2 linked regions of the Microbispora sp. ZYX-F-249 genome follow. The protein of the gene in region 1 interacts with the protein of each later gene in a pairwise test. Links are inferred from orthologs where the notes say so. Each region holds a gene or a part of one and is shown in the gene's direction. Other genes may lie near its edges. The genes, in order: AAH991_RS01620 and dnaE.

Region 1 (10,884 bases):
GCCACGGCGTAGCCCGCCGCGAGCAGCGTCTCCTGCACGGCGCGCTCCCAGGGGCTCGGGCCCGTATGGGAGGGGGCGCAGGCGTCGGCGATCCCGCCGAACCCGTGACCGAAGCTCACGACCGGCCAGCCGCCCGCCGGCGGGCGCCCGGCCGGCAGCGCCAGCGTGCCGCTCACCACTGTGGGCCGCCCGTCGTGGCCGGTCGACCGGTACCGGATCGCCAGCGACGTCCCCGCCCCCGCCAGTCGGAGGCTCTCGGCCAGCGGCTCGGTGCGTACCGGCGTCCCCGGCGCCTTCGGCGGTGGCGACGCGGACGCGGGAGCCGGCAGGACGAGCGCGAACGCGGCGGCGAGCGCCGCGGCCTTACGGGAGATCGCCATGGGTGTGTGTCTCCAGAGTCCGTCGGCCGGGCCTGTCCGGGCCGCAGGACCGGAGTGTCCCAGCCACGAACCGGTGGTCAACCGCCGGCGCCCGCCGCCCCGACGGGGCGTGCGACGACGGGCCGCCGGAGCTGAAACTTTCGCGGATCAGCCGGCGTAGACGATGAAATCGGGATAGACGTGGACGCCCGGGCGTCCGCCGATCTCCGTCACCGCGTCGCGGATCTCCCGCAGGTGGCCGACCGTCATCTGCAGCGGCGGCTCGTCGGGCTGGTAGGTGGTGCGGATCGGGTAGTCCACGCCGGGCACGTTCGTCATCTCGATGTGGCAGCCGAGCACGTGGGTGACCGGCCGGTCCGCGGCGAACCTCACCAGGCGGTCGATGGTCCGCTCGAACGCCGGCCAGTCCTCGACGTACAGCCGGCCGCGGTAGACCGTGTCCCCCGTCAGCAGCAGGCCGGTGGACCGGTCGTAGAAGGTCACCGCCGACCTGTGGTGCCCGGGGCTCGACAGCACGTCCAGGACGCGGCCGCCGAGATCGAGGGGGACGGGCACGTCCAGGTCGTCGCCCAGGCCGAAGAACTCGCGTACGCGCTCCGGCGCGGGATGGACGATCAGCGTGTCCGGGCGGCCGGCGAACTGGGCGTCCCCGGCGATGTGGTCGCCGTGGCCGTGGGTGTGGGCGACGAGAAGCCCATAGCCCTCGCGGGGGTGCTCGTCCAGCCAGCCCCGCACGATGGCGTCCACGGTCCGGCGCAGCGGGAAGAACCGGGCGGACGCGGTCGCGCCGGTGTCCAGCAGGAGGGCCCGGGCATCCCCGAACAGCAGGAACATGAAGGGCGCCTCGTAGTTGATCGCCTTGTTCTGGCGCAGGACGAAGGTGTGCTCGTCGTACCGGTGCACCTGGATGTCCGGATCGGCGTTGTGCTTGGCCGACTCGGAGCCGTGGATCCAGCGAGGGAAGTCCATATGTTCCATCCGGCCACGATCCTGTCTACGTGGACGCGAGGCAAGGCGGCTGGAGGCGGGTGGCTGCCCGGACCAGCCCGGCGAGGGCACGGGAGCGGCTGTGCGGCGGCCAGGCGATCACCGTCGTCACCGCCGGCGCGTCCGGCACCGGCACAGCGGCGAGGTCGGGGTGGAGAAAGGCCCGGCACGACTCCGGCAGCACCGCCGCGGCCCGGCCGAGCGCGATCAGCTGGAGAAGCTGCGCGTGGTCCCGGACCTGCGGGCCGGGGCCGTCCGGGTACGTGCCGTCGAGCCTGGGCCAGCGTGGCATCGGCAGCCCGGGCAGCGCGGTGACGTCGGCCATCCGCAGATGTGCCCGGGCACTGAGGGGATGCCCGGCCGGCAGGACCACGACCTGCCCCTCCGTGCGCAGCTCCTCCACGTCGAACCCGGCCGTCGAGTCGAACGGCCGGTGCAGCAGCGCCACGTCGGCCCGCCCGTCGCGCAGCAGCCGCTCCTGCTCGCCGATGCCGCACAGGAGCACGTCGACGGCGACCGCGCCGGGCTCCGCGGCGTACGCGTCGAGCAGCTTCGGCAGCAGGTCGCCGGCCGCTCCGGCCTTCGTGACGAGGACCAGGCCGGGGCTGCCGGCAGCGGCGAGTGCGGCGCGGCGGGCACGGCGCTCGGCGGCCTCGACCGCGTCGAGCGCCGCCCGGCCCTCGGTCAGCAGCACCGACCCGGCCTCGGTCAGCGTGACGGAGCGGCTGGTGCGCTCCAGCAGCGCCACCCCGAGCCGCCGTTCGAGCTGACCGATCGCCCGCGACAGCGGCGGCTGCGCGATCCCGAGCCGCTGCGCGGCCCGCCCGAAGTGCAGTTCCTCGGCGACGGCGACGAAGTAGCGCAGCTCTCGCGTCTCCATGCCGTCACGCTATCTCCCGGGCGCCCGGGATTGATACCCGGGAGGTATCGCCGGCCACCCGATCGGTGTTGGAGGTTCCGGCGCGGTCACGGACAGGATGAGACGCATGAGCGAACAGACGATCGCGCTGGTCACCGGCGCGAACAAGGGGATCGGATACGAGATCGCGGCCGGCCTCGGCGCCCTCGGCTGGCGGGTCGGCGTCGGCGCCCGGGACGACGAGCGCCGGGATTCCGCGGTGGAGAAGCTGCGCGCGGAGGGCGTCGACGCGTTCGGCGTGCCGCTCGACGTGACCGACGACGCGAGCGTGGCCGCCGCCGCCGCACTGATCGAGGGGCGCGCGGGACGTCTCGACGTGCTCGTCAACAACGCGGGGATAACCGGCGGCGCGGCACAGATGCCCACCACGGCCGACCTCGCCGCGGTGCGGGCCGCCGTGGAGACCAACGTGATCGGCGTCATCCGCGTCACCAACGCGATGCTGCCGCTGCTGCGCCGCTCGGCGTCGCCGCGGATCGTGAACATGTCCAGCGCCGTCGGTTCTCTCACCCGGCAGACCACTCCCGGCGCCGAGACGGGCCCGATCGCCGTCGCCTACGCGCCGTCGAAGACGTTCCTCAACGCCGTCACCGTTCAGTACGCCAAGGAGTTGCGCGACACGAACATCCTGATCAACGCCGCCTGCCCCGGTTACTGCGCGACCGACCTCAACGGTTTCCGCGGCGTCCGCACCCCCGAACAGGGCGCGGCGATCGCGATCAGGCTCGCGACCCTGCCCGACGACGGCCCGACGGGCGGGTTCTTCGAGGATGCCGGTCCGGTGCCCTGGTGACACATGACTGGGGTCCGGACACACGAAAGGCCCGGTTGGATGGACCGGGCCTTTCGTGTTCTTGCTGCTCAACCAAGCGCGGAGGATAGGAGATTCGAACTCCTGAGGGGTTGCCCCCAACACGCTTTCCAAGCGTGCGCCCTAGGCCAACTAGGCGAATCCTCCGTCGGACAGCTTAGCTCACTTCCCGCGTGGTTTCGACGTGTCGTGACACGGCCCGCGCACACCTGTCGAGTGGCTAGACTGTCCTAGGACCCCTCGCGCGGCGTCATCCTGTGAACCTCCCCAGGGCCGGAAGGCAGCAAGGATAAGCGGGCTCTGGCGGGTGTGCGAGGGGTCTCTTCAGTTAGCGGGAACGCCGGCCGGGTCGACCCCCCGAGGAGGCGGCATGAGTCTTGCGCTGTACCGCAAGTACAGACCCGGGACATTCGCCGAGGTCAAGGGGCAGGAGCACGTCACCGACCCCCTGCGCCAGGCGTTGCGCAGCGGCCGGATCCACCACGCCTATCTCTTCAGCGGCCCGCGCGGCTGCGGCAAGACCTCCAGCGCCCGCATCCTCGCCCGCTCCCTGAACTGCGAGAAGGGTCCGACGCCCGATCCCTGCGGCGAGTGCGAGTCCTGCGTCGCGCTGGCCCCCACCGGGCCGGGCCACCTCGACGTGATCGAGATCGACGCGGCGTCCCACGGTGGCGTGGACGACGCCCGCGACCTGCGTGAGCGGGCCTTCTTCGCCCCCGTCTCGGCGCGCTACAAGATCTACATCATCGACGAGGCCCACATGGTCACCCGTGAGGGCTTCAACGCGCTGCTGAAGCTGGTGGAGGAGCCGCCGCCGCACCTCAAGTTCGTCTTCGCCACCACCGAGCCCGAGAAGGTGATCGGGACGATCAAGTCCCGCACCCACCACTACCCCTTCCGGCTCATGCCGCCCGCCACCTTGAAGCGGCTGATGGAGGAGATCCTCGACTCCGAGTCCGTGCCGTACGAGCCGGCCGCGTTACCGCTGGTCGTACGGGCGGGCGCGGGCTCGGCCCGGGACACGCTGTCGATCCTCGACCAGCTGCTCGCGGGCGCGGACGAGTCCGGCATCACCTACCAGCGGGCGGTGTCCCTGCTCGGCTACACCGACGGCGACCTGCTGGACGAGGTGGTCGACGCGTTCGCCAAGCGGGACGGCGCGGCCGTGTTCCACGCCGTGCACCGGGTGATCGAGGGCGGTCACGACCCCCGCCGCTTCGCCACGGACCTGCTCGAACGCTTCCGCGACCTGGTGATCCTGTCCAACGTCCCCGAGGCGGCGGGCAGCGGCCTGCTCGACCGGCCGGACGACGAACTGGAGCGCCTCCAGGCGCAGGCGGCGTCCATGGGCCCCGCCGAGCTGACCCGGGCGGCCGAGGTGTTCAACGCCGGACTGACCGAGATGCGCGGCGCGACCTCACCCCGCCTGCTGCTGGAACTGATGTGTGCCCGCGTGCTGCTGCCCGGGGCCGACCAGGGCGAGGCGGCGCTGCTGACGCGGCTCGAACGGCTGGAGCGCGGCGTCGCGGCCGGTGTCCACACCGCCGCGCCCGCACCGGCGGCCCCTTCGGCCCCCGCAGTGGCCGCGCCGACGGCCCCGGCGGCCCCGGCTCCGGCGGCCCCGGCTCCCGCCCCGGCTCCCGCGCCGCAGGTTCAGGCCGCCGCGCGGAGCGCGGACGACTGGCCCACCCCCGTACGGCCCGGGTCCGGGTCGGCTGCCGCACCGCCTTCGCAGGCGCCGCAGGCCCAGGCGCCCGCGGCGGGCGGAGGACCGGTGCAGCAGGCCTGGCCGCAGGTGCTCGAAGCGATCAAGAACCGCCAGCGGGTGGCCTGGATGATCCTCAACGCCCAGGGCAGGCTGCTCGGCGTCGAGGGCAACGTCGTCACCGTCGGCTTCGAGAAGCCTGGCGACGTGCAGGGCTTCCTCAAGGGCAAGCGTGACGAGGTGGTGGCCGCAGCGCTCGGCGACGTGCTCGGCGGCACCTGGCGCGTCGACGTGGTGGTCGGCGGCCCGGGACCCGGCCCGGCCGGTCCCGCCACCCGCGGGCCGTCGGGCCCGCCGGCGCCCCAGACGCCGCAGACGCCGGCGCCGCCTCCTCCGGCTCCCCCGGCTCAGCCCTCCGCACCGGCCGCGCCGCCCACGCCGGCTCCGGCGGCCATGCCGCCCACGGGCGCCACGCCCGCTCCGGCTCCGGAGCGGAAGGCCGCGGCGCCCGCGGCGACCGACGAGTCGTGGCCGGACGCGCCGTCCGACGACTACGACTCGCCGTCCCCGTCCTCCCCGTCCCCGTCCTCGCCGTCACCGGCCTCGCGGTCCGCGCCGAGTCCCGGCCTGGCCGCGGCGCGCTCGGCGGCCAGGGCCGCCGCCCAGACGGGCCCCCGGCAGGCCTGGCCGGAGACGGTGCCGGCCCGTACGGGCGGGACCGCACGTCCGGACGACGATGTGGACCCGCTCAACGACGACGACGCCGACGTGAGCGAGCTGTCCGGCATGGCGCTGATCCAGCGTGAGCTGGGTGGTCGCGTCATCGAAGAGATCGATCACTCCTGAGCGCCTTCCCCGCCGCAGGGACGGCCGCCGCATGGACGGAGACTGGTTGGGTAACCGGTGTCCGTCCGCCCGCGACAGGCCGGCGACCCGCGTGGAACACGCACGCCGCGCCGGTGCGGAAACCGGGGCGACACCGTAGGCTCGGTCGCGACGAACATGTCGCTGGACGCTGAGGAGCGCAACCATCGTGAATCCAGGGGATGTCAACCTCCAGCAGTTGCTGGAGCAGGCTCAGCTGATGCAGCAGCAGCTCGTCACCGCGCAGCAGGAGCTCAGCGACGCCGAAGTGGAGGGCAGCGCCGGGGGCGGCCTGGTCGTCGCCACCGTGAACGGCAGCGGCGAGCTTCTCGAGCTCGAGATCAGCCCGCTGGCCATCGACGCGAGCGACCCGGAGGAGACCGCGCAGACGATCGCGGACCTCGTGCTCGCCGCCGTTCGGGACGCCGTACGCGCCGCGGGGGAGCTGCAGCAGGAGAAGCTGGGCCCGCTCGCGCAGGGACTGGGGGGCGGCCTCGGCGGTCAGCTGCCGGGGTTCTAGAGCATGTACGAAGGGGTCGTCCAGAACCTGATCGACGAGCTCGGGCTGCTGCCCGGCGTCGGTCCCAAGAGCGCGCAGCGGATCGCGTTCCACCTCCTCGCGGCCGACCCGGCCGACGTCAAGCGGCTCGCGCACGCCCTGCTCGAAGTGAAGGAGAAGGTGCGCTTCTGCCGGGTGTGCGGCAACGTGGCCGAGGAGCAGGAGTGCCGGATCTGCCGGGACCAGCGGCGCGATCCGCACGTGATCTGCGTGGTCGAGGAGTCGAAGGACGTGGTGGCGATCGAGCGGACCCGCGAGTTCCGCGGTCGCTACCACGTGCTCGGCGGGGCGATCAGCCCGATCGACGGCATCGGCCCGGACGACCTGAAGATCCGCGAGCTGATGACCCGGCTGGCCGACGGCCAGGTGACCGAGCTGATCCTCGCGACCGACCCGAACCTCGAGGGCGAGGCGACGGCCACCTACCTGGCCAGGCTCGTCAAGCCCCTGGGATTGAAAGTGACCCGACTGGCCAGCGGCCTGCCTGTGGGCGGTGATCTCGAGTACGCCGACGAGGTCACTTTGGGCCGCGCTTTCGAAGGACGGAGGCTGCTGGATGTCTGACGAGTGGAACGACCTGGCCGCACGCGTCGCCGGACACGCGCAGAACTTCATCGACGGCCTCACCCGCCTGGCCGGCGGTGAGGGCGGCGACGCGACGCTGCCGCTTCTCCTGGTGGAGGTGGCCCAGGTCAGTCTCGCGGGCACCCAGCTCGGGGCCGCCCAGGACGTGATCCTGCAGGGCAACGTCGAACCCGCGCTGAGCGACGACCCCGACATCGACCCCCTCCGTACGGCTCTCGCCGCCCGGCTCGGCCCGGTGGACGACTACGCCGAGGTGTTCGACCCCTACAAGGACACCGTCGTCACGCCGTACCGGCTGTCGGACGACCTCACGGCGGTGGCGGCCGACCTCATCCACGGGCTGCGGCACTACCGGGCGGGCCGTCCGCTCGAGGCGCTGTGGTGGTGGCAGTACTCCTACTTCAACACCTGGGGCAACCACGCCGGTGCGGCGCTGCGGGCCCTGCAGGCGCTGGTCGCGCACACCCGGCTCGACGTCGTCGAAGAGGGCACCGCGGTCTGACCGTCCACATGCTGGTCGCTGCCGGTCTCGGTTTGGGACGTCCAAGTACACTGTGAGCTCCACGTCCTGATTCGTTGGAGATTCCAGTGGCGCTCGTTGTGCAAAAGTACGGTGGTTCCTCCGTAGCCGACGCGTCCTGCATCAAGCGGGTCGCCCAGCGGATCGTCGCGACGAAAAAAGCGGGCAACGACGTCGTCGTCGTGGTGTCCGCGATGGGCGACACCACCGACGAGCTGCTCGACCTGGCCCAGCAGGTGTCGCCGCTGCCGCCCGGCCGCGAGCTCGACATGCTGCTCACCTCGGGTGAGCGGATCTCCATGGCGCTGCTCGCGATGGCGATCGCCAACCTGGGTCACGAGGCGCGCAGCTTCACCGGCTCGCAGGCCGGTGTCATCACCGACTCGACGCACGGCAAGGCGCGCATCATCGACGTGACGCCGAGCCGCATCCAGGAGGCCGTCGACGCCGGTCAGATCGCGATCGTGGCCGGGTTCCAGGGCGTCTCCCAGGACAGCAAGGACATCACGACGCTGGGCCGGGGTGGTTCCGACACCACGGCCGTCGCCCTCGCGGCGGCGCTCGGCGCGGACGTCTGCGAGATCTACACCGACGTGGACGGCATCTACACCGCCGATCCCCGCATCGTCCGTACGGCGCGGCAGATCCCGCGGATCTCCTACGACGAGGCCATGGAGATGGCGGCGTGCGGGGCGAAGATCCTGCACCTGCGTTGCGTGGAGTACGCCCGCAGGTTCGACCTGCCGATTCACGTCAGAAGCTCGTTCAGCACGAGGGAAGGCACCTGGGTCGTCTCCGACCCCTACAGCGAAGGAACCGAAGTGGAGCAGCCCATCATCTCCGGGGTCGCGCACGACCGGAGCGAGGCCAAGATCACTGTGGTCGGGGTGCCCGACAAGGTCGGAGAGGCCGCCGCCATCTTCCGCACGCTGGCCGACGCCGAGATCAACATCGACATGATCGTGCAGAACGTGTCGGCCGCGGCGACCGGGCGCACGGACATCTCCTTCACGCTGCCGGCCAACGACAGCCAGACTGCCCTGACGGCGCTGAAGAAGATCCAGAACCAGGTCGCGTTCGAGTCGCTGCTGTACGACGACCAGATCGGCAAGGTCTCCCTGATCGGCGCGGGCATGCGCTCGCACCCGGGTGTCACCGCCAAGTTCTTCGGCGCGCTGGCCGACGCCGGGGTGAACATCGAGATGATCTCGACCTCGGAGATCCGCATCTCCGTCGTCGTGGGACAGAACGAGGTGGACACCGCGGTCGCCGCCGCCCACCGCGCGTTCGACCTCGACGCCGACCAGGTCGAGGCCGTTGTGTACGGAGGTACCGGACGATGAGCCGCAAGCCCACCCTCGCCGTCGTCGGCGCGACCGGTGCCGTCGGCACCGTCATGCTCGACATCCTGACCAGCCGCCGCGACCTGTCCGACGCGTACGGCGAGATCCGGCTGATCGCCTCGCCGCGCTCGGCGGGCAAGGTGCTGAGCGTGCGCGGCGAGGACGTCGTCGTCCGGGCGCTGTCGCCGGAGGCGTTCGACGGCGTCGACATCGCGATGTTCGACGTGCCGGACGAGGTCTCCGCCGAGTGGGCGCCGATCGCCGCCTCGCGCGGCGCGGTGGCCGTGGACAACTCCGGCGCCTTCCGGATGGACCCGGACGTGCCGCTCGTGGTGCCCGAGTGCAACCCCGAGCAGGCCCGCAACCGGCCCAAGGGGATCATCTCGAACCCCAACTGCACGACGCTGTCGATGATGGCCGCCATGGGCGCCCTGCACCGCGAGTACGGCCTGCGCGAGCTGGTCGTGGCCTCCTACCAGGCGGTGTCCGGGGCCGGGGTGGCCGGGCCCGAGCGGCTCTACAGCGAGATCGAGGCCGTCGCCGGCGACCGGACGATGGGCACCGTCGCGGGTGACGTGCGCAAGGCCGTGCCCGACCTGGCGGACTCGCCGTTCCCCGCCCCGCTGGTGCTCAACGTGGTGCCGCTGGCGGGCTCGCTCAAGGACGGCGGCTGGACCTCCGAGGAGCTCAAGGTCCGCAACGAGTCGCGCAAGATCCTCGGCATCCCGGACCTGAAGGTCTCGGCGACCTGCGTCCGCGTCCCGGTGGTGACCACCCACTCGCTGGCCGTCCACGCGACGTTCGAGCGGGAGGTCACGGTCGAGGGCGCCCGGGCGCTCCTGGACGCCGCGCCGACCGTGGTGGTGCTCGACGACCCCGCGAACGGCGTGTTTCCGACCCCGGCGGACGTCGTGGGCACCGACCCGACGTACGTCGGCCGGATCCGCCAGGCGCTCGACTTCCCGAACACGCTCGACCTGTTCCTGTGCGGCGACAACCTCCGCAAGGGCGCCGCGCTCAACACCGCCGAGATCGCGGCGCTGGTCGCCACCGAGTTCGCGTAAGGTCTGCCCACACCTCTGACGGCGCGGCGCGGTACAGTGCCGCGCCGTCGGCGCGCGTGCGCCGGTAGCGCGGTTTGCCGCCACGCGTGGATCATCTTGTCGGTTCATGACCGGACGCGGGCCCGACCCGTACAGTGACGAGCGTGGCCGAGAAGACACGGGAGCTGATCGTCGAGACGGCCCTCCGGCTGTTCAGGGAGCGGGGGTACGAGGCGACCACGATGCGCGCCATCGCCGCGGAGGCGGGCGTGTCGGTGGGCAACGCCTACTACTACTTCAGGTCCAAAGAGCAGCTGATCCAGGCGTACTACGACCGGGCGCAGGCGACGCACGAGGCGGCGTGCCGCGAGGTGTTCGCCGCCGAGCGGTCCTTCGCCGGACGGCTCGGGGGCGTGCTGCGGGAGTGGGTGCGGATCTCCGAGCCGTACCACGAGTTCGCGGTGAAGTTCTTCAAGCACGCGGCGGAGCCCAGCAATCCCCTGAGCCCGTTCAGCGCCGAGTCCGCCCCCGCGCGCGAGTCGGCCGTCGCGCTCTACCGGGAGGTGGTCGAGGGTTCGGCCGGGCGCATGGACGACGAACTGCGCGAGGAGCTTCCGGAACTGCTGTGGCTGCTGTGGATGGGAGTCGTGCTGTTCTGGGTCCATGACGACTCGCCGGGGTGTGCGCGCACCTACCGGCTGATCGACCGGGTCGTCCCGCTCGTCGACCGTCTGGTCGGTTTGTCGCATCTGCCCGGCATCAAGGGCGTGGCCAGGGAGGTCATCGAGGTGGTCCACGAACTCCGGGCGTGACCGCGACGCCATACCGTCCGGTTGGTATGGTCGGGGCGAGACCTTGGAAGGGGTGGCCGTGGACCGCTGGGGCATGACGATTCCGTTCTTCGGGCAGACGCCGGTCGAGTCGAAGGAGCTCATCGCCGAGCTGCCCGCACTGGGCTACACCGACGCGTGGTCGGCCGAGGTGGGCGGCACGGACGGGTTCGTCCCGCTGGCCCTGGCGGCCGAATGGGCGCCGTCCCTGCGCCTGGGCACCGCGATCGTCCCCGTCTACACCCGCGGCCCGGCCCTGCTGGCCATGTCGGCGGCCACGCTGGCCGACGTCGCCCCGGGCAGGTTCGTGCTGGGCATCGGCGCGTCGTCCCCGGTCA
Region 2 (12,006 bases), on another replicon or contig:
AGGCGCTCCGGGGCCGGGTCGGCGAGATGCTCGGCCGGCTGGACGGCTCGTCCGCCCCCGATCCCGGCTGGTTCATGACGACCTTGGAGATGATGTCGGTGTACGAGAGCTACTTCACGCGGCAGCAGCGGGAGCAACTGGCCGAGCGCAGGGACGCGCTGGGCGCCGAGGCGGTGGAGGCGGCCAAGCGCGAGTGGACGGGGCTCGTCGAGGAGGGGCTGCGGCTCATCGAGAGCGGCGTTCCCGCGGACGACCCGCGCGCCGGGGACCTCGTACGCCGCTGGGACGCGCTGGCGGGCGGGTTGCACCCCGCAGGACCGGCCGGCGCGGAGACCAAGGCGGCCGCCCGGAGGCTCTGGCAGGACAACGGCGCGGAGATCGGCCGGAGCCTGCCCTGGCCGGCGGAGCGGATGACCGGGCTGGTCTCCTACCTGGAGCAGGCCCGCCAGGCCGGCTGAGGTCCGGGGACCGAGGCGCCCGGTCCCCGCTACTTCTTGGCCGGCTTGAAGGTCGCGGCCATGGTCTCGAAGAGCTTCTTCTTCTTTTTCCAGTCCTTGTCCTGGGTCTTGTAGAGCAGCGCGTAGCCGTTGTTCTTGTCGGTGACGAAGCCGCGGTCGATCACCCGGGACCGGTAGCGGCTGTCGCCGAAGGTGAACTCCCAGTCGGCCGCGGTCTTCCAGTAGTCCTTGACCTCTCTGATGGCGATGAGTTTGTAGCCGGGGAAGTTCCGGCTCATGCCCGGCACGTCGCGCTGCCAGACCTTCAGCGCGTCCGACTCGGGGCTGGAGGTGTGGTGCACCTCCAGGTAGGTGTGCGAGTCCCCGCGGAAGCGCACCTCGCCGTTGCCCCTGCCGTCGACGCGCCATCCCTTCGGCAGCGCGATGGAGAACCCGCTCGAGTGCTTGTACTTGTGCCAGCCGTCGGGGACGTCCCCGGGGCCGGGGCCGTCGTCGTCGCTCGGGGAAGGCTCGGGAGAGGCCGACTCCGACGGATCGTCCGAGGAGGACGCCGACGGCTCGGCCGAGGGCGCCGTCGCGGAGGGCTTGCCGGTGGTTGTCCCGGTCGACGGGTCCGACCCCGCTGCGGGCTTTCTCTCCGGGTCGTCCCCGGCTGCTTGTAGCCCGAAATAGCCCGCGACGCCCGCGATGAGCAGCAGTGCGGGGATGAGGACGAGCGCGACCTTGAGCATGCCGCCCCGCGATCCGGGCTCGACCGGGGAGGTGGACGCGGCGTGCCACACCGCCCCGCCCTGGGTCGGCGTCGCGGGCGGCTCCTGCCGCAGCCCGGCGAGCGGGCCGCCGGCGTCGGCGATCCCGGCCGCCTCGGCCGAGCCCTCCGGCGTCTCACGGTCCTTCTTCGCGGCCGCACCGCCGACCGCACCGCCGACCGTGCCGGAGGTGACGGCGGGGGCGACCTTGGTGGTGCCGGCCTCGCCGTCCCCGCCGGCCTTGGCGTCCCCGCCGGCCTTGGCGTCCTTGCTGTCTCTGACGTCCTTTTCGCCCGCCGCCGGGTCGCCTTCGTCCGAGGGCGTCGTACGGCCGGGCGGGGCGGCCTGCGCGCCGGTCTCCGGCATGGGCGCCGGGACGTCCTCCTTCTTGGGGGTGCCGGGAACGTCCTGGACGACGGGGATGGGTGAGGTGATCTCGCCGGGACCCGCCGCCGCGTCGCGGGGCTCCGCGGGCTCCGGCGGCGGGGAGGAGGACACGGGCGGGTACGGCGCCGCGCCCCGGGGCGCCTTGCCCGCGGCCGGGCCGGCGGGCCGGGACGGCGGCGGGGCCAGGTCCCTCGACGCCCGCTTGAGCAGGCGGGTCAGCTCCTCGTAACCGGGCCGGTCGGCGGGCTCCTTGGCGAGCATCCGCAGCAGCACGGGACCGAGCGCGCCCGCGCGCCGCGGCGGGGCCGGGTCCTCGTTCAGCACGGCGTGCATGGTGGCCATCGCCATACCGCGGTCGTGCGGCGGCTTGCCCTCGACCGCGGTGTAGAGCGTGGCGCCCAGCGACCACAGGTCCGACTCGCGCTGCGCGGCCTCCCCGCGGAGCCGTTCCGGGGCGATGAAGGCGGGGGTGCCGACGAGGCCGGTGCGGGTCATGGTGGAGTCGGCTTCGAGCCGGGCGATGCCGAAGTCGGTCAGGACCACCCGGCCGTCGTCGGTGAGCAGCACGTTCTCGGGCTTGACGTCGCGGTGCAGCACGCCCTGCCGGTGCGCGGCGCGCAGCGCGTCCAGGATCTGCAGCCCGATCTCGACGGTCCGCTCGGGGGACAGCGGGCCGTCCTCCCTGATCACCTGCCCGAGCGAGCGGGACGGCACCAGCTGCATGATGATCCAGGGCCGGTCGTCCTCCTCGATCACGTCGTGGACGACCACCACGTTCGGGTGGGTGAGGCGCCCGGCGGCCCGGGCCTCGCGCATGGTCCGGCGGTTGAGGTCGCTGAGCTCGTCGCCCATGGCGCTGTCGTAGCGGACCTCCTTCACCGCGACCGCGCGGTCCAGCAACTCGTCGTGGGCGCGCCAGACGACGCCCATGCCACCCCGGCCGATCGGCTCCACCAACTGGTACCGGCCTCCGACGAGCCGGCCTTCCGCACGCGACACTCGAACCCCTTCCTGGACCCATGAATCGTCCCACGGATGGCAAAGGGATCAACCGCGTCTATCGCCGACGATCCCGAAATCCGAGACAGATCGGTTCGAGTCGTGGCCCGTCGCTGCTAAGGTCCTAGTTATGGGTACGTACAGCTCGTTTACGAGGCCGGCTTCGGCAAGGCCGGTCGCGTGACGGTGAGCTAGCGACCATCCGGAGCCGGCTTGAGGCAGGGACGCCAGCGTCTCTGCCTTTTTCGTTTCGCACGTCCGGTTCTCGCAGCGGCCACGGAGGAGCCCCACATGTCGAAGGCAGCCCAACTCGACCGCGACGCCGTACGGATCGGCGATCTCGTGATCGGCGACGGGCTACCCGTGGTGGTCGTCGGCGGTCAGGACGCCCGCTGGCTGCGCCTGCGCGGCGACGGCGGCCCGCCCGCCGACGGGGTGGTCGCCGAGGCCAGGGCGAGTTGGGCGGGCCCGCTGCTGGTGGAGCCCGCCTCGGCCGCCGACCTGCCCGCCGTGGCCCGGCACGCCGACGGAGTGGTGATCGGCGCCGCCTCGGCGTGCGATCCCGTCCTCGTCCGCGCCGCGGCCCGGCTCGGGCTGCCCGTCGTCCTGCAGCGGGGCGTCGTGGGCGGGCGGACGGCGACACTGGAGGAGTGGCTGACCGCGGTGGACGACTGCGCCGCCGAGGGCAACGAGGCGATCGTGCTCTGCGAGAGCGGCGGGCGCGCGGAGCCGGAGGACGCCGCGCCCGACCTGGGGCTCATGCGTGCGGCGCGGGAGCGGACCGGCCGCCCCGTGCTCGCCGGGCTGGGCGGGGACGGCGCGCTGGCGGGCGCGGCGGTGGCGGCGGGGGCGGACGGCCTGCTGGTCGGCCCGGGCGCGTCCGCGCGGGTTCTCGCGACGGCCCGCGAGGCGGCGACCGTCGTGGCGGCGGTCGTGCGGCCGGAGGCGCCCGAGACCCTCGACGCGGCCCGGGGCGCGATCGACCGCGTGGACGCGGCCCTCGCCACGCTCCTCGAACGCCGCGCCGGACTGGCCGGGCGGATCCAGCGACTCAAGCCCGTCGGCGGTTTCCGGGGCCGGGACATGGAGCGCGAGCGCCGCCTCGTCGAGGCCATGGCCCGCCGCGCCCCCAGCCTCGGCGCCGGGCTGCTCGCCCCGATCATGAACGCCGTGATCGAGGCCGGACTGCGCCTGTCGGAGGAGACGCGGAACGGCGAGGAACGGAGATAAACTCTGCTTCACCTGAGTCCCACTGGTTCGCGATCACGGCGTAGGCTCTGGTCCGCGGTCCGGTGACGATGGGGGTCTCATGGGTGATTCGTTTGTGCATCTGCACGTCCACACCGAGTACTCGATGCTCGACGGAGCGGCGCGGCTGAAGCAGATGTTCAAACTCGTGGGCGAGCTGGAGATGCCCGCGATCGCGATCACCGACCACGGCAACATGCACGGCGCCTACGACTTCTACAAGCAGGCGACCGCCGCCGGGGTGAAGCCCATCCTCGGCATCGAGGCGTACGTCGCGCCCGAGTCGCGCATGCACAAGAAGCCGGTGCTGTGGGGCGAGCCGCACCAGAAGAGCGACGACGTCTCGGCGGGTGGCTACTACACCCACATGACGATCTGGGCGCGGAACAAGGCTGGGCTGCAGAACCTGATGAAGCTCAGCTCGCGTGCCTACACCGAGGGCTTCGTCCGCAAGTGGGCCCGGATGGACGCCGACATCCTCGCCGAGCACGCCGAGGGCCTGATGGCCACCACCGGCTGCCCCTCCGGCGAGGTGCAGACCCGCCTGCGGCTCGGCCAGTACGACCAGGCGCTCAAGGCCGCGGCGAAGTACCAGGAGATCTTCGGGAAGGACAACTACTTCCTGGAGATCATGGACCACGGTCTCGACATCGAGCGGCGGGTCCGCGACGGCCTCATCCGGATCAGCCGGGAGCTGGACATCCCCCCGGTCGTCACCAACGACTCCCACTACACGTACGAGTCCGACGCCGCCGGCCACGACGCCCTCCTGTGCATCCAGACGGGCAAGCAGCTCAGCGACCCCGACCGGTTCCGGTTCGACGGCAGCGGCTACTACGTCAAGTCCGCCGACGAGATGCGGGCGGTCGATTCCTCCGACATCTGGCAGGAGGGCTGCCGCAACACGCTGCTGGTGGCCGAGAAGGTCGACCCCGAGGGCTTCTTCCCGTACCACAACCTGATGCCGACCTACCCGATCCCCGAGGGGATGACGGAGGAGGAGTACTTCCGGCAGCAGGTCTGGGAGGGCATGAAGCGGCGCTTCCCGGGCGGCGTGGACGAGGAGCACCGCGCCTGGGTCGAGAACGAGATCGGCGTCATCCTCCAGATGGGCTTCCCGAGCTACTTCCTCGTGGTCGCCGACTTCATCATGTGGGCGAAGAACAACGGCATCCGGGTCGGCCCCGGCCGTGGTTCCGCCGCCGGCTCGCTGGTCGCGTACGCGCTGGGCATCACCGACCTCGACCCGATCCCGCACGGCCTGATCTTCGAGCGGTTCCTCAACCCCGAGCGCGTCTCGATGCCCGACATCGACATCGACTTCGACGAGCGCCGGCGCGCCGATGTGATCCGCTACGTGACCGAGAAGTGGGGCGCCGACAAGGTCGCCATGATCGCCACGTTCGGCACCATCAAGGCGAAGGCGGCCGTGAAGGACGCCGGCCGCGTCCTCGGCTACCCGTACGCGCTGGGCGACCGCATCTCCAAGGCGTTCCCCCCGGCCGTGATGGGCAAGGACATCCCGCTGTCGGGCATCTTCGACGCCGACCACCCGCGCTACAACGAGGCGGGCGAGCTGCGCAAGCTGTACGACGAGGACGTCGACGTCAAGGCGACGATCGACCTCGGGCGCGGCCTGGAGGGCCTGATCCGGCAGACCGGCGTGCACGCCGCGGGCGTCATCATGTCCGCCGAGCCGCTGACCGACCACATCCCGATCATGCGCCGCGACTCCGACGGCGCGATCATCACGCAGTTCGACTACCCGACCTGCGAAACGCTCGGCCTGCTGAAGATGGACTTCCTGGGCCTGCGCAACCTCACGATCATCGACGACTGCCTGAAGATGATCGAGGCCAACACCGGAAACAAGATCGAGCTGCTCGACCTCCCGCTCGACGACACCAGGACGTACGAGCTGCTGGCCAAGGGCGACACGCTCGGCATCTTCCAGCTGGACGGCGGCGGCATGCGCACGCTGCTGCGGCTGATGAAGCCCGACAACTTCGAGGACATCTCCGCGGCCCTCGCGCTCTACCGGCCCGGCCCGATGGGCGCCAACTCGCACACGAACTACGCGCTGCGAAAGAACGGCCAGCAGGAGATCACCCCGATCCACCCCGAGCTGGAGGAGCCGCTCAAGGACATCCTCAGCACGACCTACGGCCTGATCGTCTATCAGGAGCAGGTCATGGCCATCGCGCAGAAGGTGGCCAACTACACGCTCGGCGGCGCCGACCTGCTCCGCCGCGCGATGGGCAAGAAGAAGAAGTCCGAACTGGACAAGCAGTTCGAGTTCTTCGAGAAGGGCATGAAGGAGAACGGCTTCTCCGCCGCGGCCATCAAGGCCCTGTGGGACATCCTTCTCCCGTTCTCCGACTACGCGTTCAACAAGGCCCACACCGCCGGATACGGCCTGGTGTCGTACTGGACCGCCTACCTCAAGGCCAACTACCCGGCCGAGTACATGGCGGCCCTGCTGACCAGCGTCAAGGACGACAAGGACAAGTCGGCCCTCTACCTCAACGAGTGCCGCCGCATGGGCATCAAGGTGCTCCCGCCGGACGTCAACGACTCCGACTTCGACTTCACCCCGCGCGGCACCGACATCCGGTTCGGCCTGTCGGCCATCCGCAACGTCGGCGCGAACGTCGTGGACGGGATCATCGCGGCGCGCAAGGAGAAGGGCAGGTTCACCGATTTCAAGGACTTCCTGCGCAAGGTCCCCGCGATCGTCTGCAACAAGCGGGTCATCGAGTCGCTGATCAAGTCGGGCGCGTACGACTCGTTCGGGCACGTGCGCAAGGGCCTGCTCATGGTGCACGAGCAGGCGGTGGACGCGATCATCGACATCAAGAAGAACGAGGCCATCGGCCAGGACTCGCTGTTCGGCGCCATCGACGGCGCGGAGGACCAGACCTTCGACGTGCAGATCCCGCCGGGGGAGTGGGACAAGACGACGCTGCTGCAGTTCGAGCGGGAGATGCTCGGCCTGTACGTCTCCGACCACCCGTTGTTCGGCGTCGAGCACATCCTGTCGGCGGGCGCCGACTGCTCGATCGCCGCGCTGCAGGACGACAGCCGCCCCGACGGGCAGGTCGTCACGGTGGGCGGCATCCTGTCGGGCCTGCAGCGCAAGGTGACCAAGAAGGGCGACACCTGGGTCCTCACGATGCTGGAGGACCTGGAGGGCTCGATCGAGGTCATGATCTTCCCGTCGGCCTACCAGCTCTGCGCGACCGTGCTCGCCGAGGACGCGATCGTCTTCGTCAAGGGCAGGATCGACAAGCGGGAGGACGTCGCGAAGATCATCGCGATGGAGGTGACCGCGCCGGACCTCACGGCCGAGTCGGGCGGGCCGCTGGTGGTGAGCATGCCGATCAACCGTTGCACGCCGCCCGTCGTCGGCCGGCTCAAGGAGGTGCTCACCACCCATCCGGGGACCACGGAGGTCCACCTCCAGGTGCACAACGGGCCGCGCACGACGGTCATGCGGCTGGACGACCGGCTCCGCGTGACCCCCTCGCCGGCCCTGATGGGCGACCTCAAGCAGCTGCTCGGGCCGGCCTGCCTGGCCGGTTGACCGGCCGCCCGGACGACGTGACGACGCGGGCCGCACGGCGGCCCGCGTTCAGCGGCCGGAGGCCGCGGTGTGTGTTCCGGTCCCCGCCGCGGGGCGCTCGGCCTCCCGCTCTCGCTTCTTCTCCTCCTTCTCCTTCTTCTCCTTCTCCCTTTCCTTCTTGCGCTGCTTCTCCAGCGCCTCCTTCAGCCCCGGCGTGAACCCGCCGCCGAACCGGGCCATGTCGGGCGGGACGAAGCCGTACACGGGGGTGCCCCGCAGCGCGGCCCGCATCGAGTCCACCCAGATCGGGCCGGGCAGCGAGGCGCCCTGCACCGCGCCGTAGTAGCGGCCGCCGATGGTGACGCCGGTGAGCGGATAGCGGTAGGAACCGCGGATGTCGCCCACGCTCACGGCGGCCGCGAGGCCCGGCGTGTACCCGGCGAACCAGGCCGAGGTGTAGCCGTTGTTGGTGCCCGTCTTGCCCGCGGCGGGCCGCCCGATGGACTGGCCGCGCATCGTGCCCTGGGTGAAGACCCCCGTGAGCACGTGGCTCACCGCGTCGGCGACCGCGGGCTCGATCGCGCTCACGCACGCCGGCGGGATGTCGGTGCGGGTGCCGTCGCGCTCCACCACGGCGGTGATGGCCAGCGGACGGCAGTAGCGGCCGCGGGCGGCCAGCGCGGCGTACGCCGCCGCCACGGTGGTGGGGTCCATCTCGTTGGCCCCCAGCGTGAACGTCGGCACCTCGTGCAGCGGCGTGCCGTCCGCCCGCCTGATGCCCAGTGACCTGGCCGTCTGCACGACGTCGCACAGGCCGACCTCACGCTCCAGCCGCATGTAGAAGATGTTCACCGACTGCCAGGTGCCCATCTCCAGGCTGTACGGCCCCCCGCCGCCCTCGCCGCCCGCGTTGTGGATGACCGTCTTCGGGTCGTTGACGGCCCTGCCCGAGCAGTCGCGGTAGCCGTACGACGGGACGTAGGAACCGGGGATCGTGAAGCCGTCCCCGAACCGCATCCCCTGCTTGAGCGCGGTGGTCAGCGTGAACACCTTGAACGTGGAGCCCGCCTGCAGGCCGAGCCCGCCGCCGTGCGCGATGTCGGCCGCCAGGTTGTAGGTGGTGGCGGGCCCGAGGTCGCGGTCGTGCGGGTTGCGCCCGTACCGCTTGCTCACCGCCATCGCCCGGATGTGCCCGGTGCCCGGCTCGATCATGGTCTCCGACGCCACCTGGTTGTCGCGCGGCCTGACCCGCGCGGCGATGGCACGCGCCGCGGCCCGCTGCGCGACCGGGTCGATGGTCGTCCAGATGGTCAGCCCGCCCCGCTGCAGGCGCCGTTCCCGGTCGGCCCTGGTGTACCCGAACGCGGGGTTGCTCAGCACCTCGCGTTCCACGTACACGCAGAAGAAGGGATGGGCGCTGCCGGCGCAGCCGCCGGGCTCGGGCCGCAGGCGCAGCCCCAGCGGCTCGGCCGCGGCGGCGCGCGCCGTGTTCCCGTCGATCACCCCGAGCTCGGCCATCCGGCCCAGGACCAGGTCGCGCCGGTCCCGCAGCCGGTCCCTGTGCTCGTCGCCGAGGGAGGGATCGGTGTCGTACGGCGTGCGGACGGCGCCGGCGAGCGTCGCGGCCTGCGTGAGCGTCAGGTCGGCGGCGTCGACGCCGAAGAACCGCTTGGCCGCGGCCTGGACGCCGAACGCCCCCGCGCCGAAGTAGGCGATGTTGAGGTAACGCTCGAGGATCTGGTCCTTGGTGTACTTGCGCTCCAGCGCCAGCGCGTACCGCAGCTCGTCGAGTTTGCGGCGGAACGAGCGCACGAGGGCCTGCGCCCGCTCGTCCTCCGACTCGGCCTGGTTCAGCATGATGTTCTTGACGAGCTGCTGGCTGATGGACGAGCCGCCCTGCCGGATCCCGCCGGCCCGGGTGTTGGTGACGAAGGCGCGCAGCGTGCCCTTGAGGTCGAGGCCGCCGTGCTCGTAGAACCGGGCGTCCTCGATGGACACGATGGCCCGGCGCATCACCGGGGCGACCGCGCTCAGCGGCACCGACTGCCGGTTCTGGTAGTAGAACTGCGCGATCTGACGCCCGTTGCGGTCGAGCAGCCGGGTCACCTCGGGCAGCGGCTCCTCGCGCAGCGGCGCGGGCAGGTACGTGAGCGTGGACGCGGCGCCCCTGGCCGCCAGGCCGGCTCCGCCCACGAAGGGCATCGCCAGCCCGGCGACCAGGGTGCCCCCGGCTGTGCCGCACAGGCCCAGCGCGAGGACGGCGCGCCCGACGGTGACGCCGAGAGAACAAGAGGTCACGGGATATCAGTGCGACCTCTGGCGTTTGTCCAAACCCGGGAGCCCTGAAGCTTTACGTGATCCTGTTGATCTTCAACCCGAGGGAGGTGAACTGTTCGAACGGTCTGTGGTAGCCGCGTTCGATGTGGTTGACGCCCCGCAGGGTCGAGGTGCCCTCGGCGACGGCGGCGGCCAGCACCGCGGAGAACCCGGCGCGGATGTCGGGGAGCGTGACGTCGGCCCCGCGCAGGTTGGAGACTCCGCGTACGACCGCCGAGTGCTTGGCGTTGGTGTCGTGATAACGGCACGCCGGGCCGCCCAGGCACTGGGCGAACACCTCGATCTCGCACCCCATCTTCTGCAGCGCGGGCACGTACACGAGCCGGTTCTCGAACACCGTCTCGTGCAGCACCGACATGCCCTCGGCACGGGTGAACAGCACCATCAGCGGCGTCTGCCAGTCCGTCATGAAACCGGGGTGGGTGTCGGTCTGCACCGCCGCCGCGCGCAGGCCGTCCGGGGCCGAGGCGCACAGCCAGTCGTCGGTGATCTCGAACCGCGCGCCCATCCTCGCCAGCGTGGTGATGGCGGTGACGAGCCGGTCCTGGTGGCAGCCGTGCACGCGCACCTCGCCACCCGTCACCAGGCCCGCCACGAGGTACGAGAACGCCTCGATGCGGTCGCCGGCCAGCCAGGTGGAGGCGCCGTGCAGCTTCTCGACGCCCTCGATGACGATGCGCCGGTCCGGGCTCAGCTCGATCATCGCGCCCATGCGCTGGAGGAACAACGCCAGCTCCACCACCTCGGGCTCCATCGCCGCGCCCTTGATGACGGTCTTGCCCTCCGCGAGCACCGCCGTCATGAGGATCGTCTCGGTGGCGCCCACGCTGGGGTAGGGGAGCGTGATGCGGTTGCCGCGCAGCCGCGTCGCCTTGGCGGTGATGCCGTTGTCGCCGACCTCGATCTCCGCGCCCATCGACCGCAGCGCCTCGACGTGGAAGTTGACCGGCCGCCTGCCGATGGGGTCGCCGCCGACGAGGGGGACGAACGCCTCGCCCGCCAGGTGCAGCAGCGGGCCGAGCATCAGGATCGGGATGCGGTTGAGCCCGGTGTACTCCTCCGGCACGCGCGGCCGGATCTCGTTGCCCCGCTCGATGGTGATCTCGCCCGGGGTGATCTCCACATGGATGCCGAGGGCTTCGAGCATGGCGGCGGTCAGCCCCACCTCGCCGACCTCGGGGGCGTTGTGCAGCGTGCTCGGACCCGTCCCGAGCATCGCCGCCACCATGTGCTTGGAGACCGCGTTCTTCGATCCCCGGACCTCCACGTCCCCCCGCAACGGGCCGGACGGGTCGATCTGCCATACCTCTTCGCTCACTCGGCCTCCTTGGCCCACACCGATGCCGTGCGTCCCCTGCACCCGGCTTCAGCAAGAGTAACGGGATCGGTCCCGTTTACCATGTGGGTACTATCTGGACGGTGCGGCATCTGAGGGGCAATCTGGCTACGACCGTCGTGACCGTCCTCGTGCTCGCCGTCCTCGGCGTGGTCGCCGGATACGTGTGGTCGGCGCTCGCCCCCGCCACGCGGTACGTGCTCGTCGACGGGACACCGCACCTGGCCGACCCGGAGACACAGTCCCTCATCGAGGCCGACGGCTGGTTCGCCGCCGTCACCGGCGGGTTCGGCCTGGTCTGCGCGGTCGCGGGGTACGTGCTGTCGCGCCACCGGCCGGTCGAGGTGCTCGTGGGGCTCGCGGCCGGCGGGCTGCTCGCCGGGTACGTCGCGATGCTGGTCGGCGGCACGGCCAAGGGCGTGGTCCAGGCGGCGGGACCGGGCGGCTACACCACCACGACCTCGCTGGACCTGACCGCGTACGGCGTGCTGTTCGCCTGGCCGCTCGTCGCCACCACGGTCTTCTGGGTCATCGAGTTCGCCGTGACGTACAACCAGCGCGCCCGCTGAATCCGGCTGCTTAGGCCCTGCCGAGGTCCGGCTCGGTCCGCCAGAGGCCGGTCGCCTGCTCGAAGGCGTGCCCGAGACGCAGGACGTCCATGTCGGCCCACGGCCTGCCCACGATCTGCAGGCCGACCGGAAGGCCCTCGGGCGTGAACCCGCACGGCACCGACATCGCGGGCGCGTGCAGCACGCTGACCCAGTAGCACGAGCGCATCCACGCCAGGTAGTCGGGCATCTCCACCCCCGCCACCTCCGTGACGTACGGCTGCTCGACCGGGAACGGCGGCACCTGGCTGACGGGCGCCACGAGGAAGTCGTACCGGCCGAAGAACTCCCGCATGCGATGGAACAGCCCGGTGCGCAGCCG

The links.
Region 2: the proteins of AAH991_RS01620 (region 1) and dnaE interact in binary tests that used the Escherichia coli proteins (3 or more experiments, as listed by UniProt). The link is inferred for Microbispora sp. ZYX-F-249 from one-to-one orthologs.

The regions. Positions count from the first base shown.
Region 1 is NZ_JBDJAW010000001.1:360,875-371,758, reverse strand. The notes cover bases 3,127-6,057. They hold AAH991_RS01620 (DNA polymerase III subunit gamma and tau), read left to right. Parts: upstream 3,127-3,467; coding sequence 3,468-5,648; downstream 5,649-6,057. Other genes in these bases: AAH991_RS01615 (YbaB/EbfC family nucleoid-associated protein), read left to right, coding at 5,836-6,057. In the rest of the region: AAH991_RS01650 (alpha/beta hydrolase family protein), read right to left, coding at 1-380; AAH991_RS01645 (MBL fold metallo-hydrolase), read right to left, coding at 528-1,358; AAH991_RS01640 (LysR family transcriptional regulator), read right to left, coding at 1,375-2,247; AAH991_RS01635 (SDR family oxidoreductase), read left to right, coding at 2,354-3,079; more of AAH991_RS01615, read left to right, coding at 6,058-6,186; recombination mediator RecR, read left to right, coding at 6,190-6,789; AAH991_RS01605 (DUF5063 domain-containing protein), read left to right, coding at 6,782-7,312; AAH991_RS01600 (aspartate kinase), read left to right, coding at 7,399-8,673; AAH991_RS01595 (aspartate-semialdehyde dehydrogenase), read left to right, coding at 8,670-9,737; AAH991_RS01590 (TetR/AcrR family transcriptional regulator), read left to right, coding at 9,881-10,528; AAH991_RS01585 (LLM class F420-dependent oxidoreductase), read left to right, coding at 10,587-10,884. UniProt on the Escherichia coli protein: Part of the beta sliding clamp loading complex, which hydrolyzes ATP to load the beta clamp onto primed DNA to form the DNA replication pre-initiation complex.
Region 2 is NZ_JBDJAW010000024.1:113,195-125,200, forward strand. What follows is about bases 3,572-7,624. They hold dnaE (DNA polymerase III subunit alpha), read left to right. Parts: upstream 3,572-3,902; coding sequence 3,903-7,424; downstream 7,425-7,624. Other genes in these bases: AAH991_RS26135 (chorismate mutase), read left to right, coding at 3,572-3,823; AAH991_RS26145 (transglycosylase domain-containing protein), read right to left, coding at 7,473-7,624. In the rest of the region: AAH991_RS26125 (MerR family transcriptional regulator), read left to right, coding at 1-458; AAH991_RS26130 (serine/threonine-protein kinase), read right to left, coding at 488-2,593; more of AAH991_RS26135, read left to right, coding at 2,885-3,571; more of AAH991_RS26145, read right to left, coding at 7,625-9,701; murA (UDP-N-acetylglucosamine 1-carboxyvinyltransferase), read right to left, coding at 9,754-11,058; AAH991_RS26155 (hypothetical protein), read left to right, coding at 11,160-11,645; AAH991_RS26160 (amidase), read right to left, coding at 11,656-12,006. UniProt on the Escherichia coli protein: DNA polymerase III is a complex, multichain enzyme responsible for most of the replicative synthesis in bacteria. This DNA polymerase also exhibits 3' to 5' exonuclease activity. The alpha chain is the DNA polymerase catalytic subunit.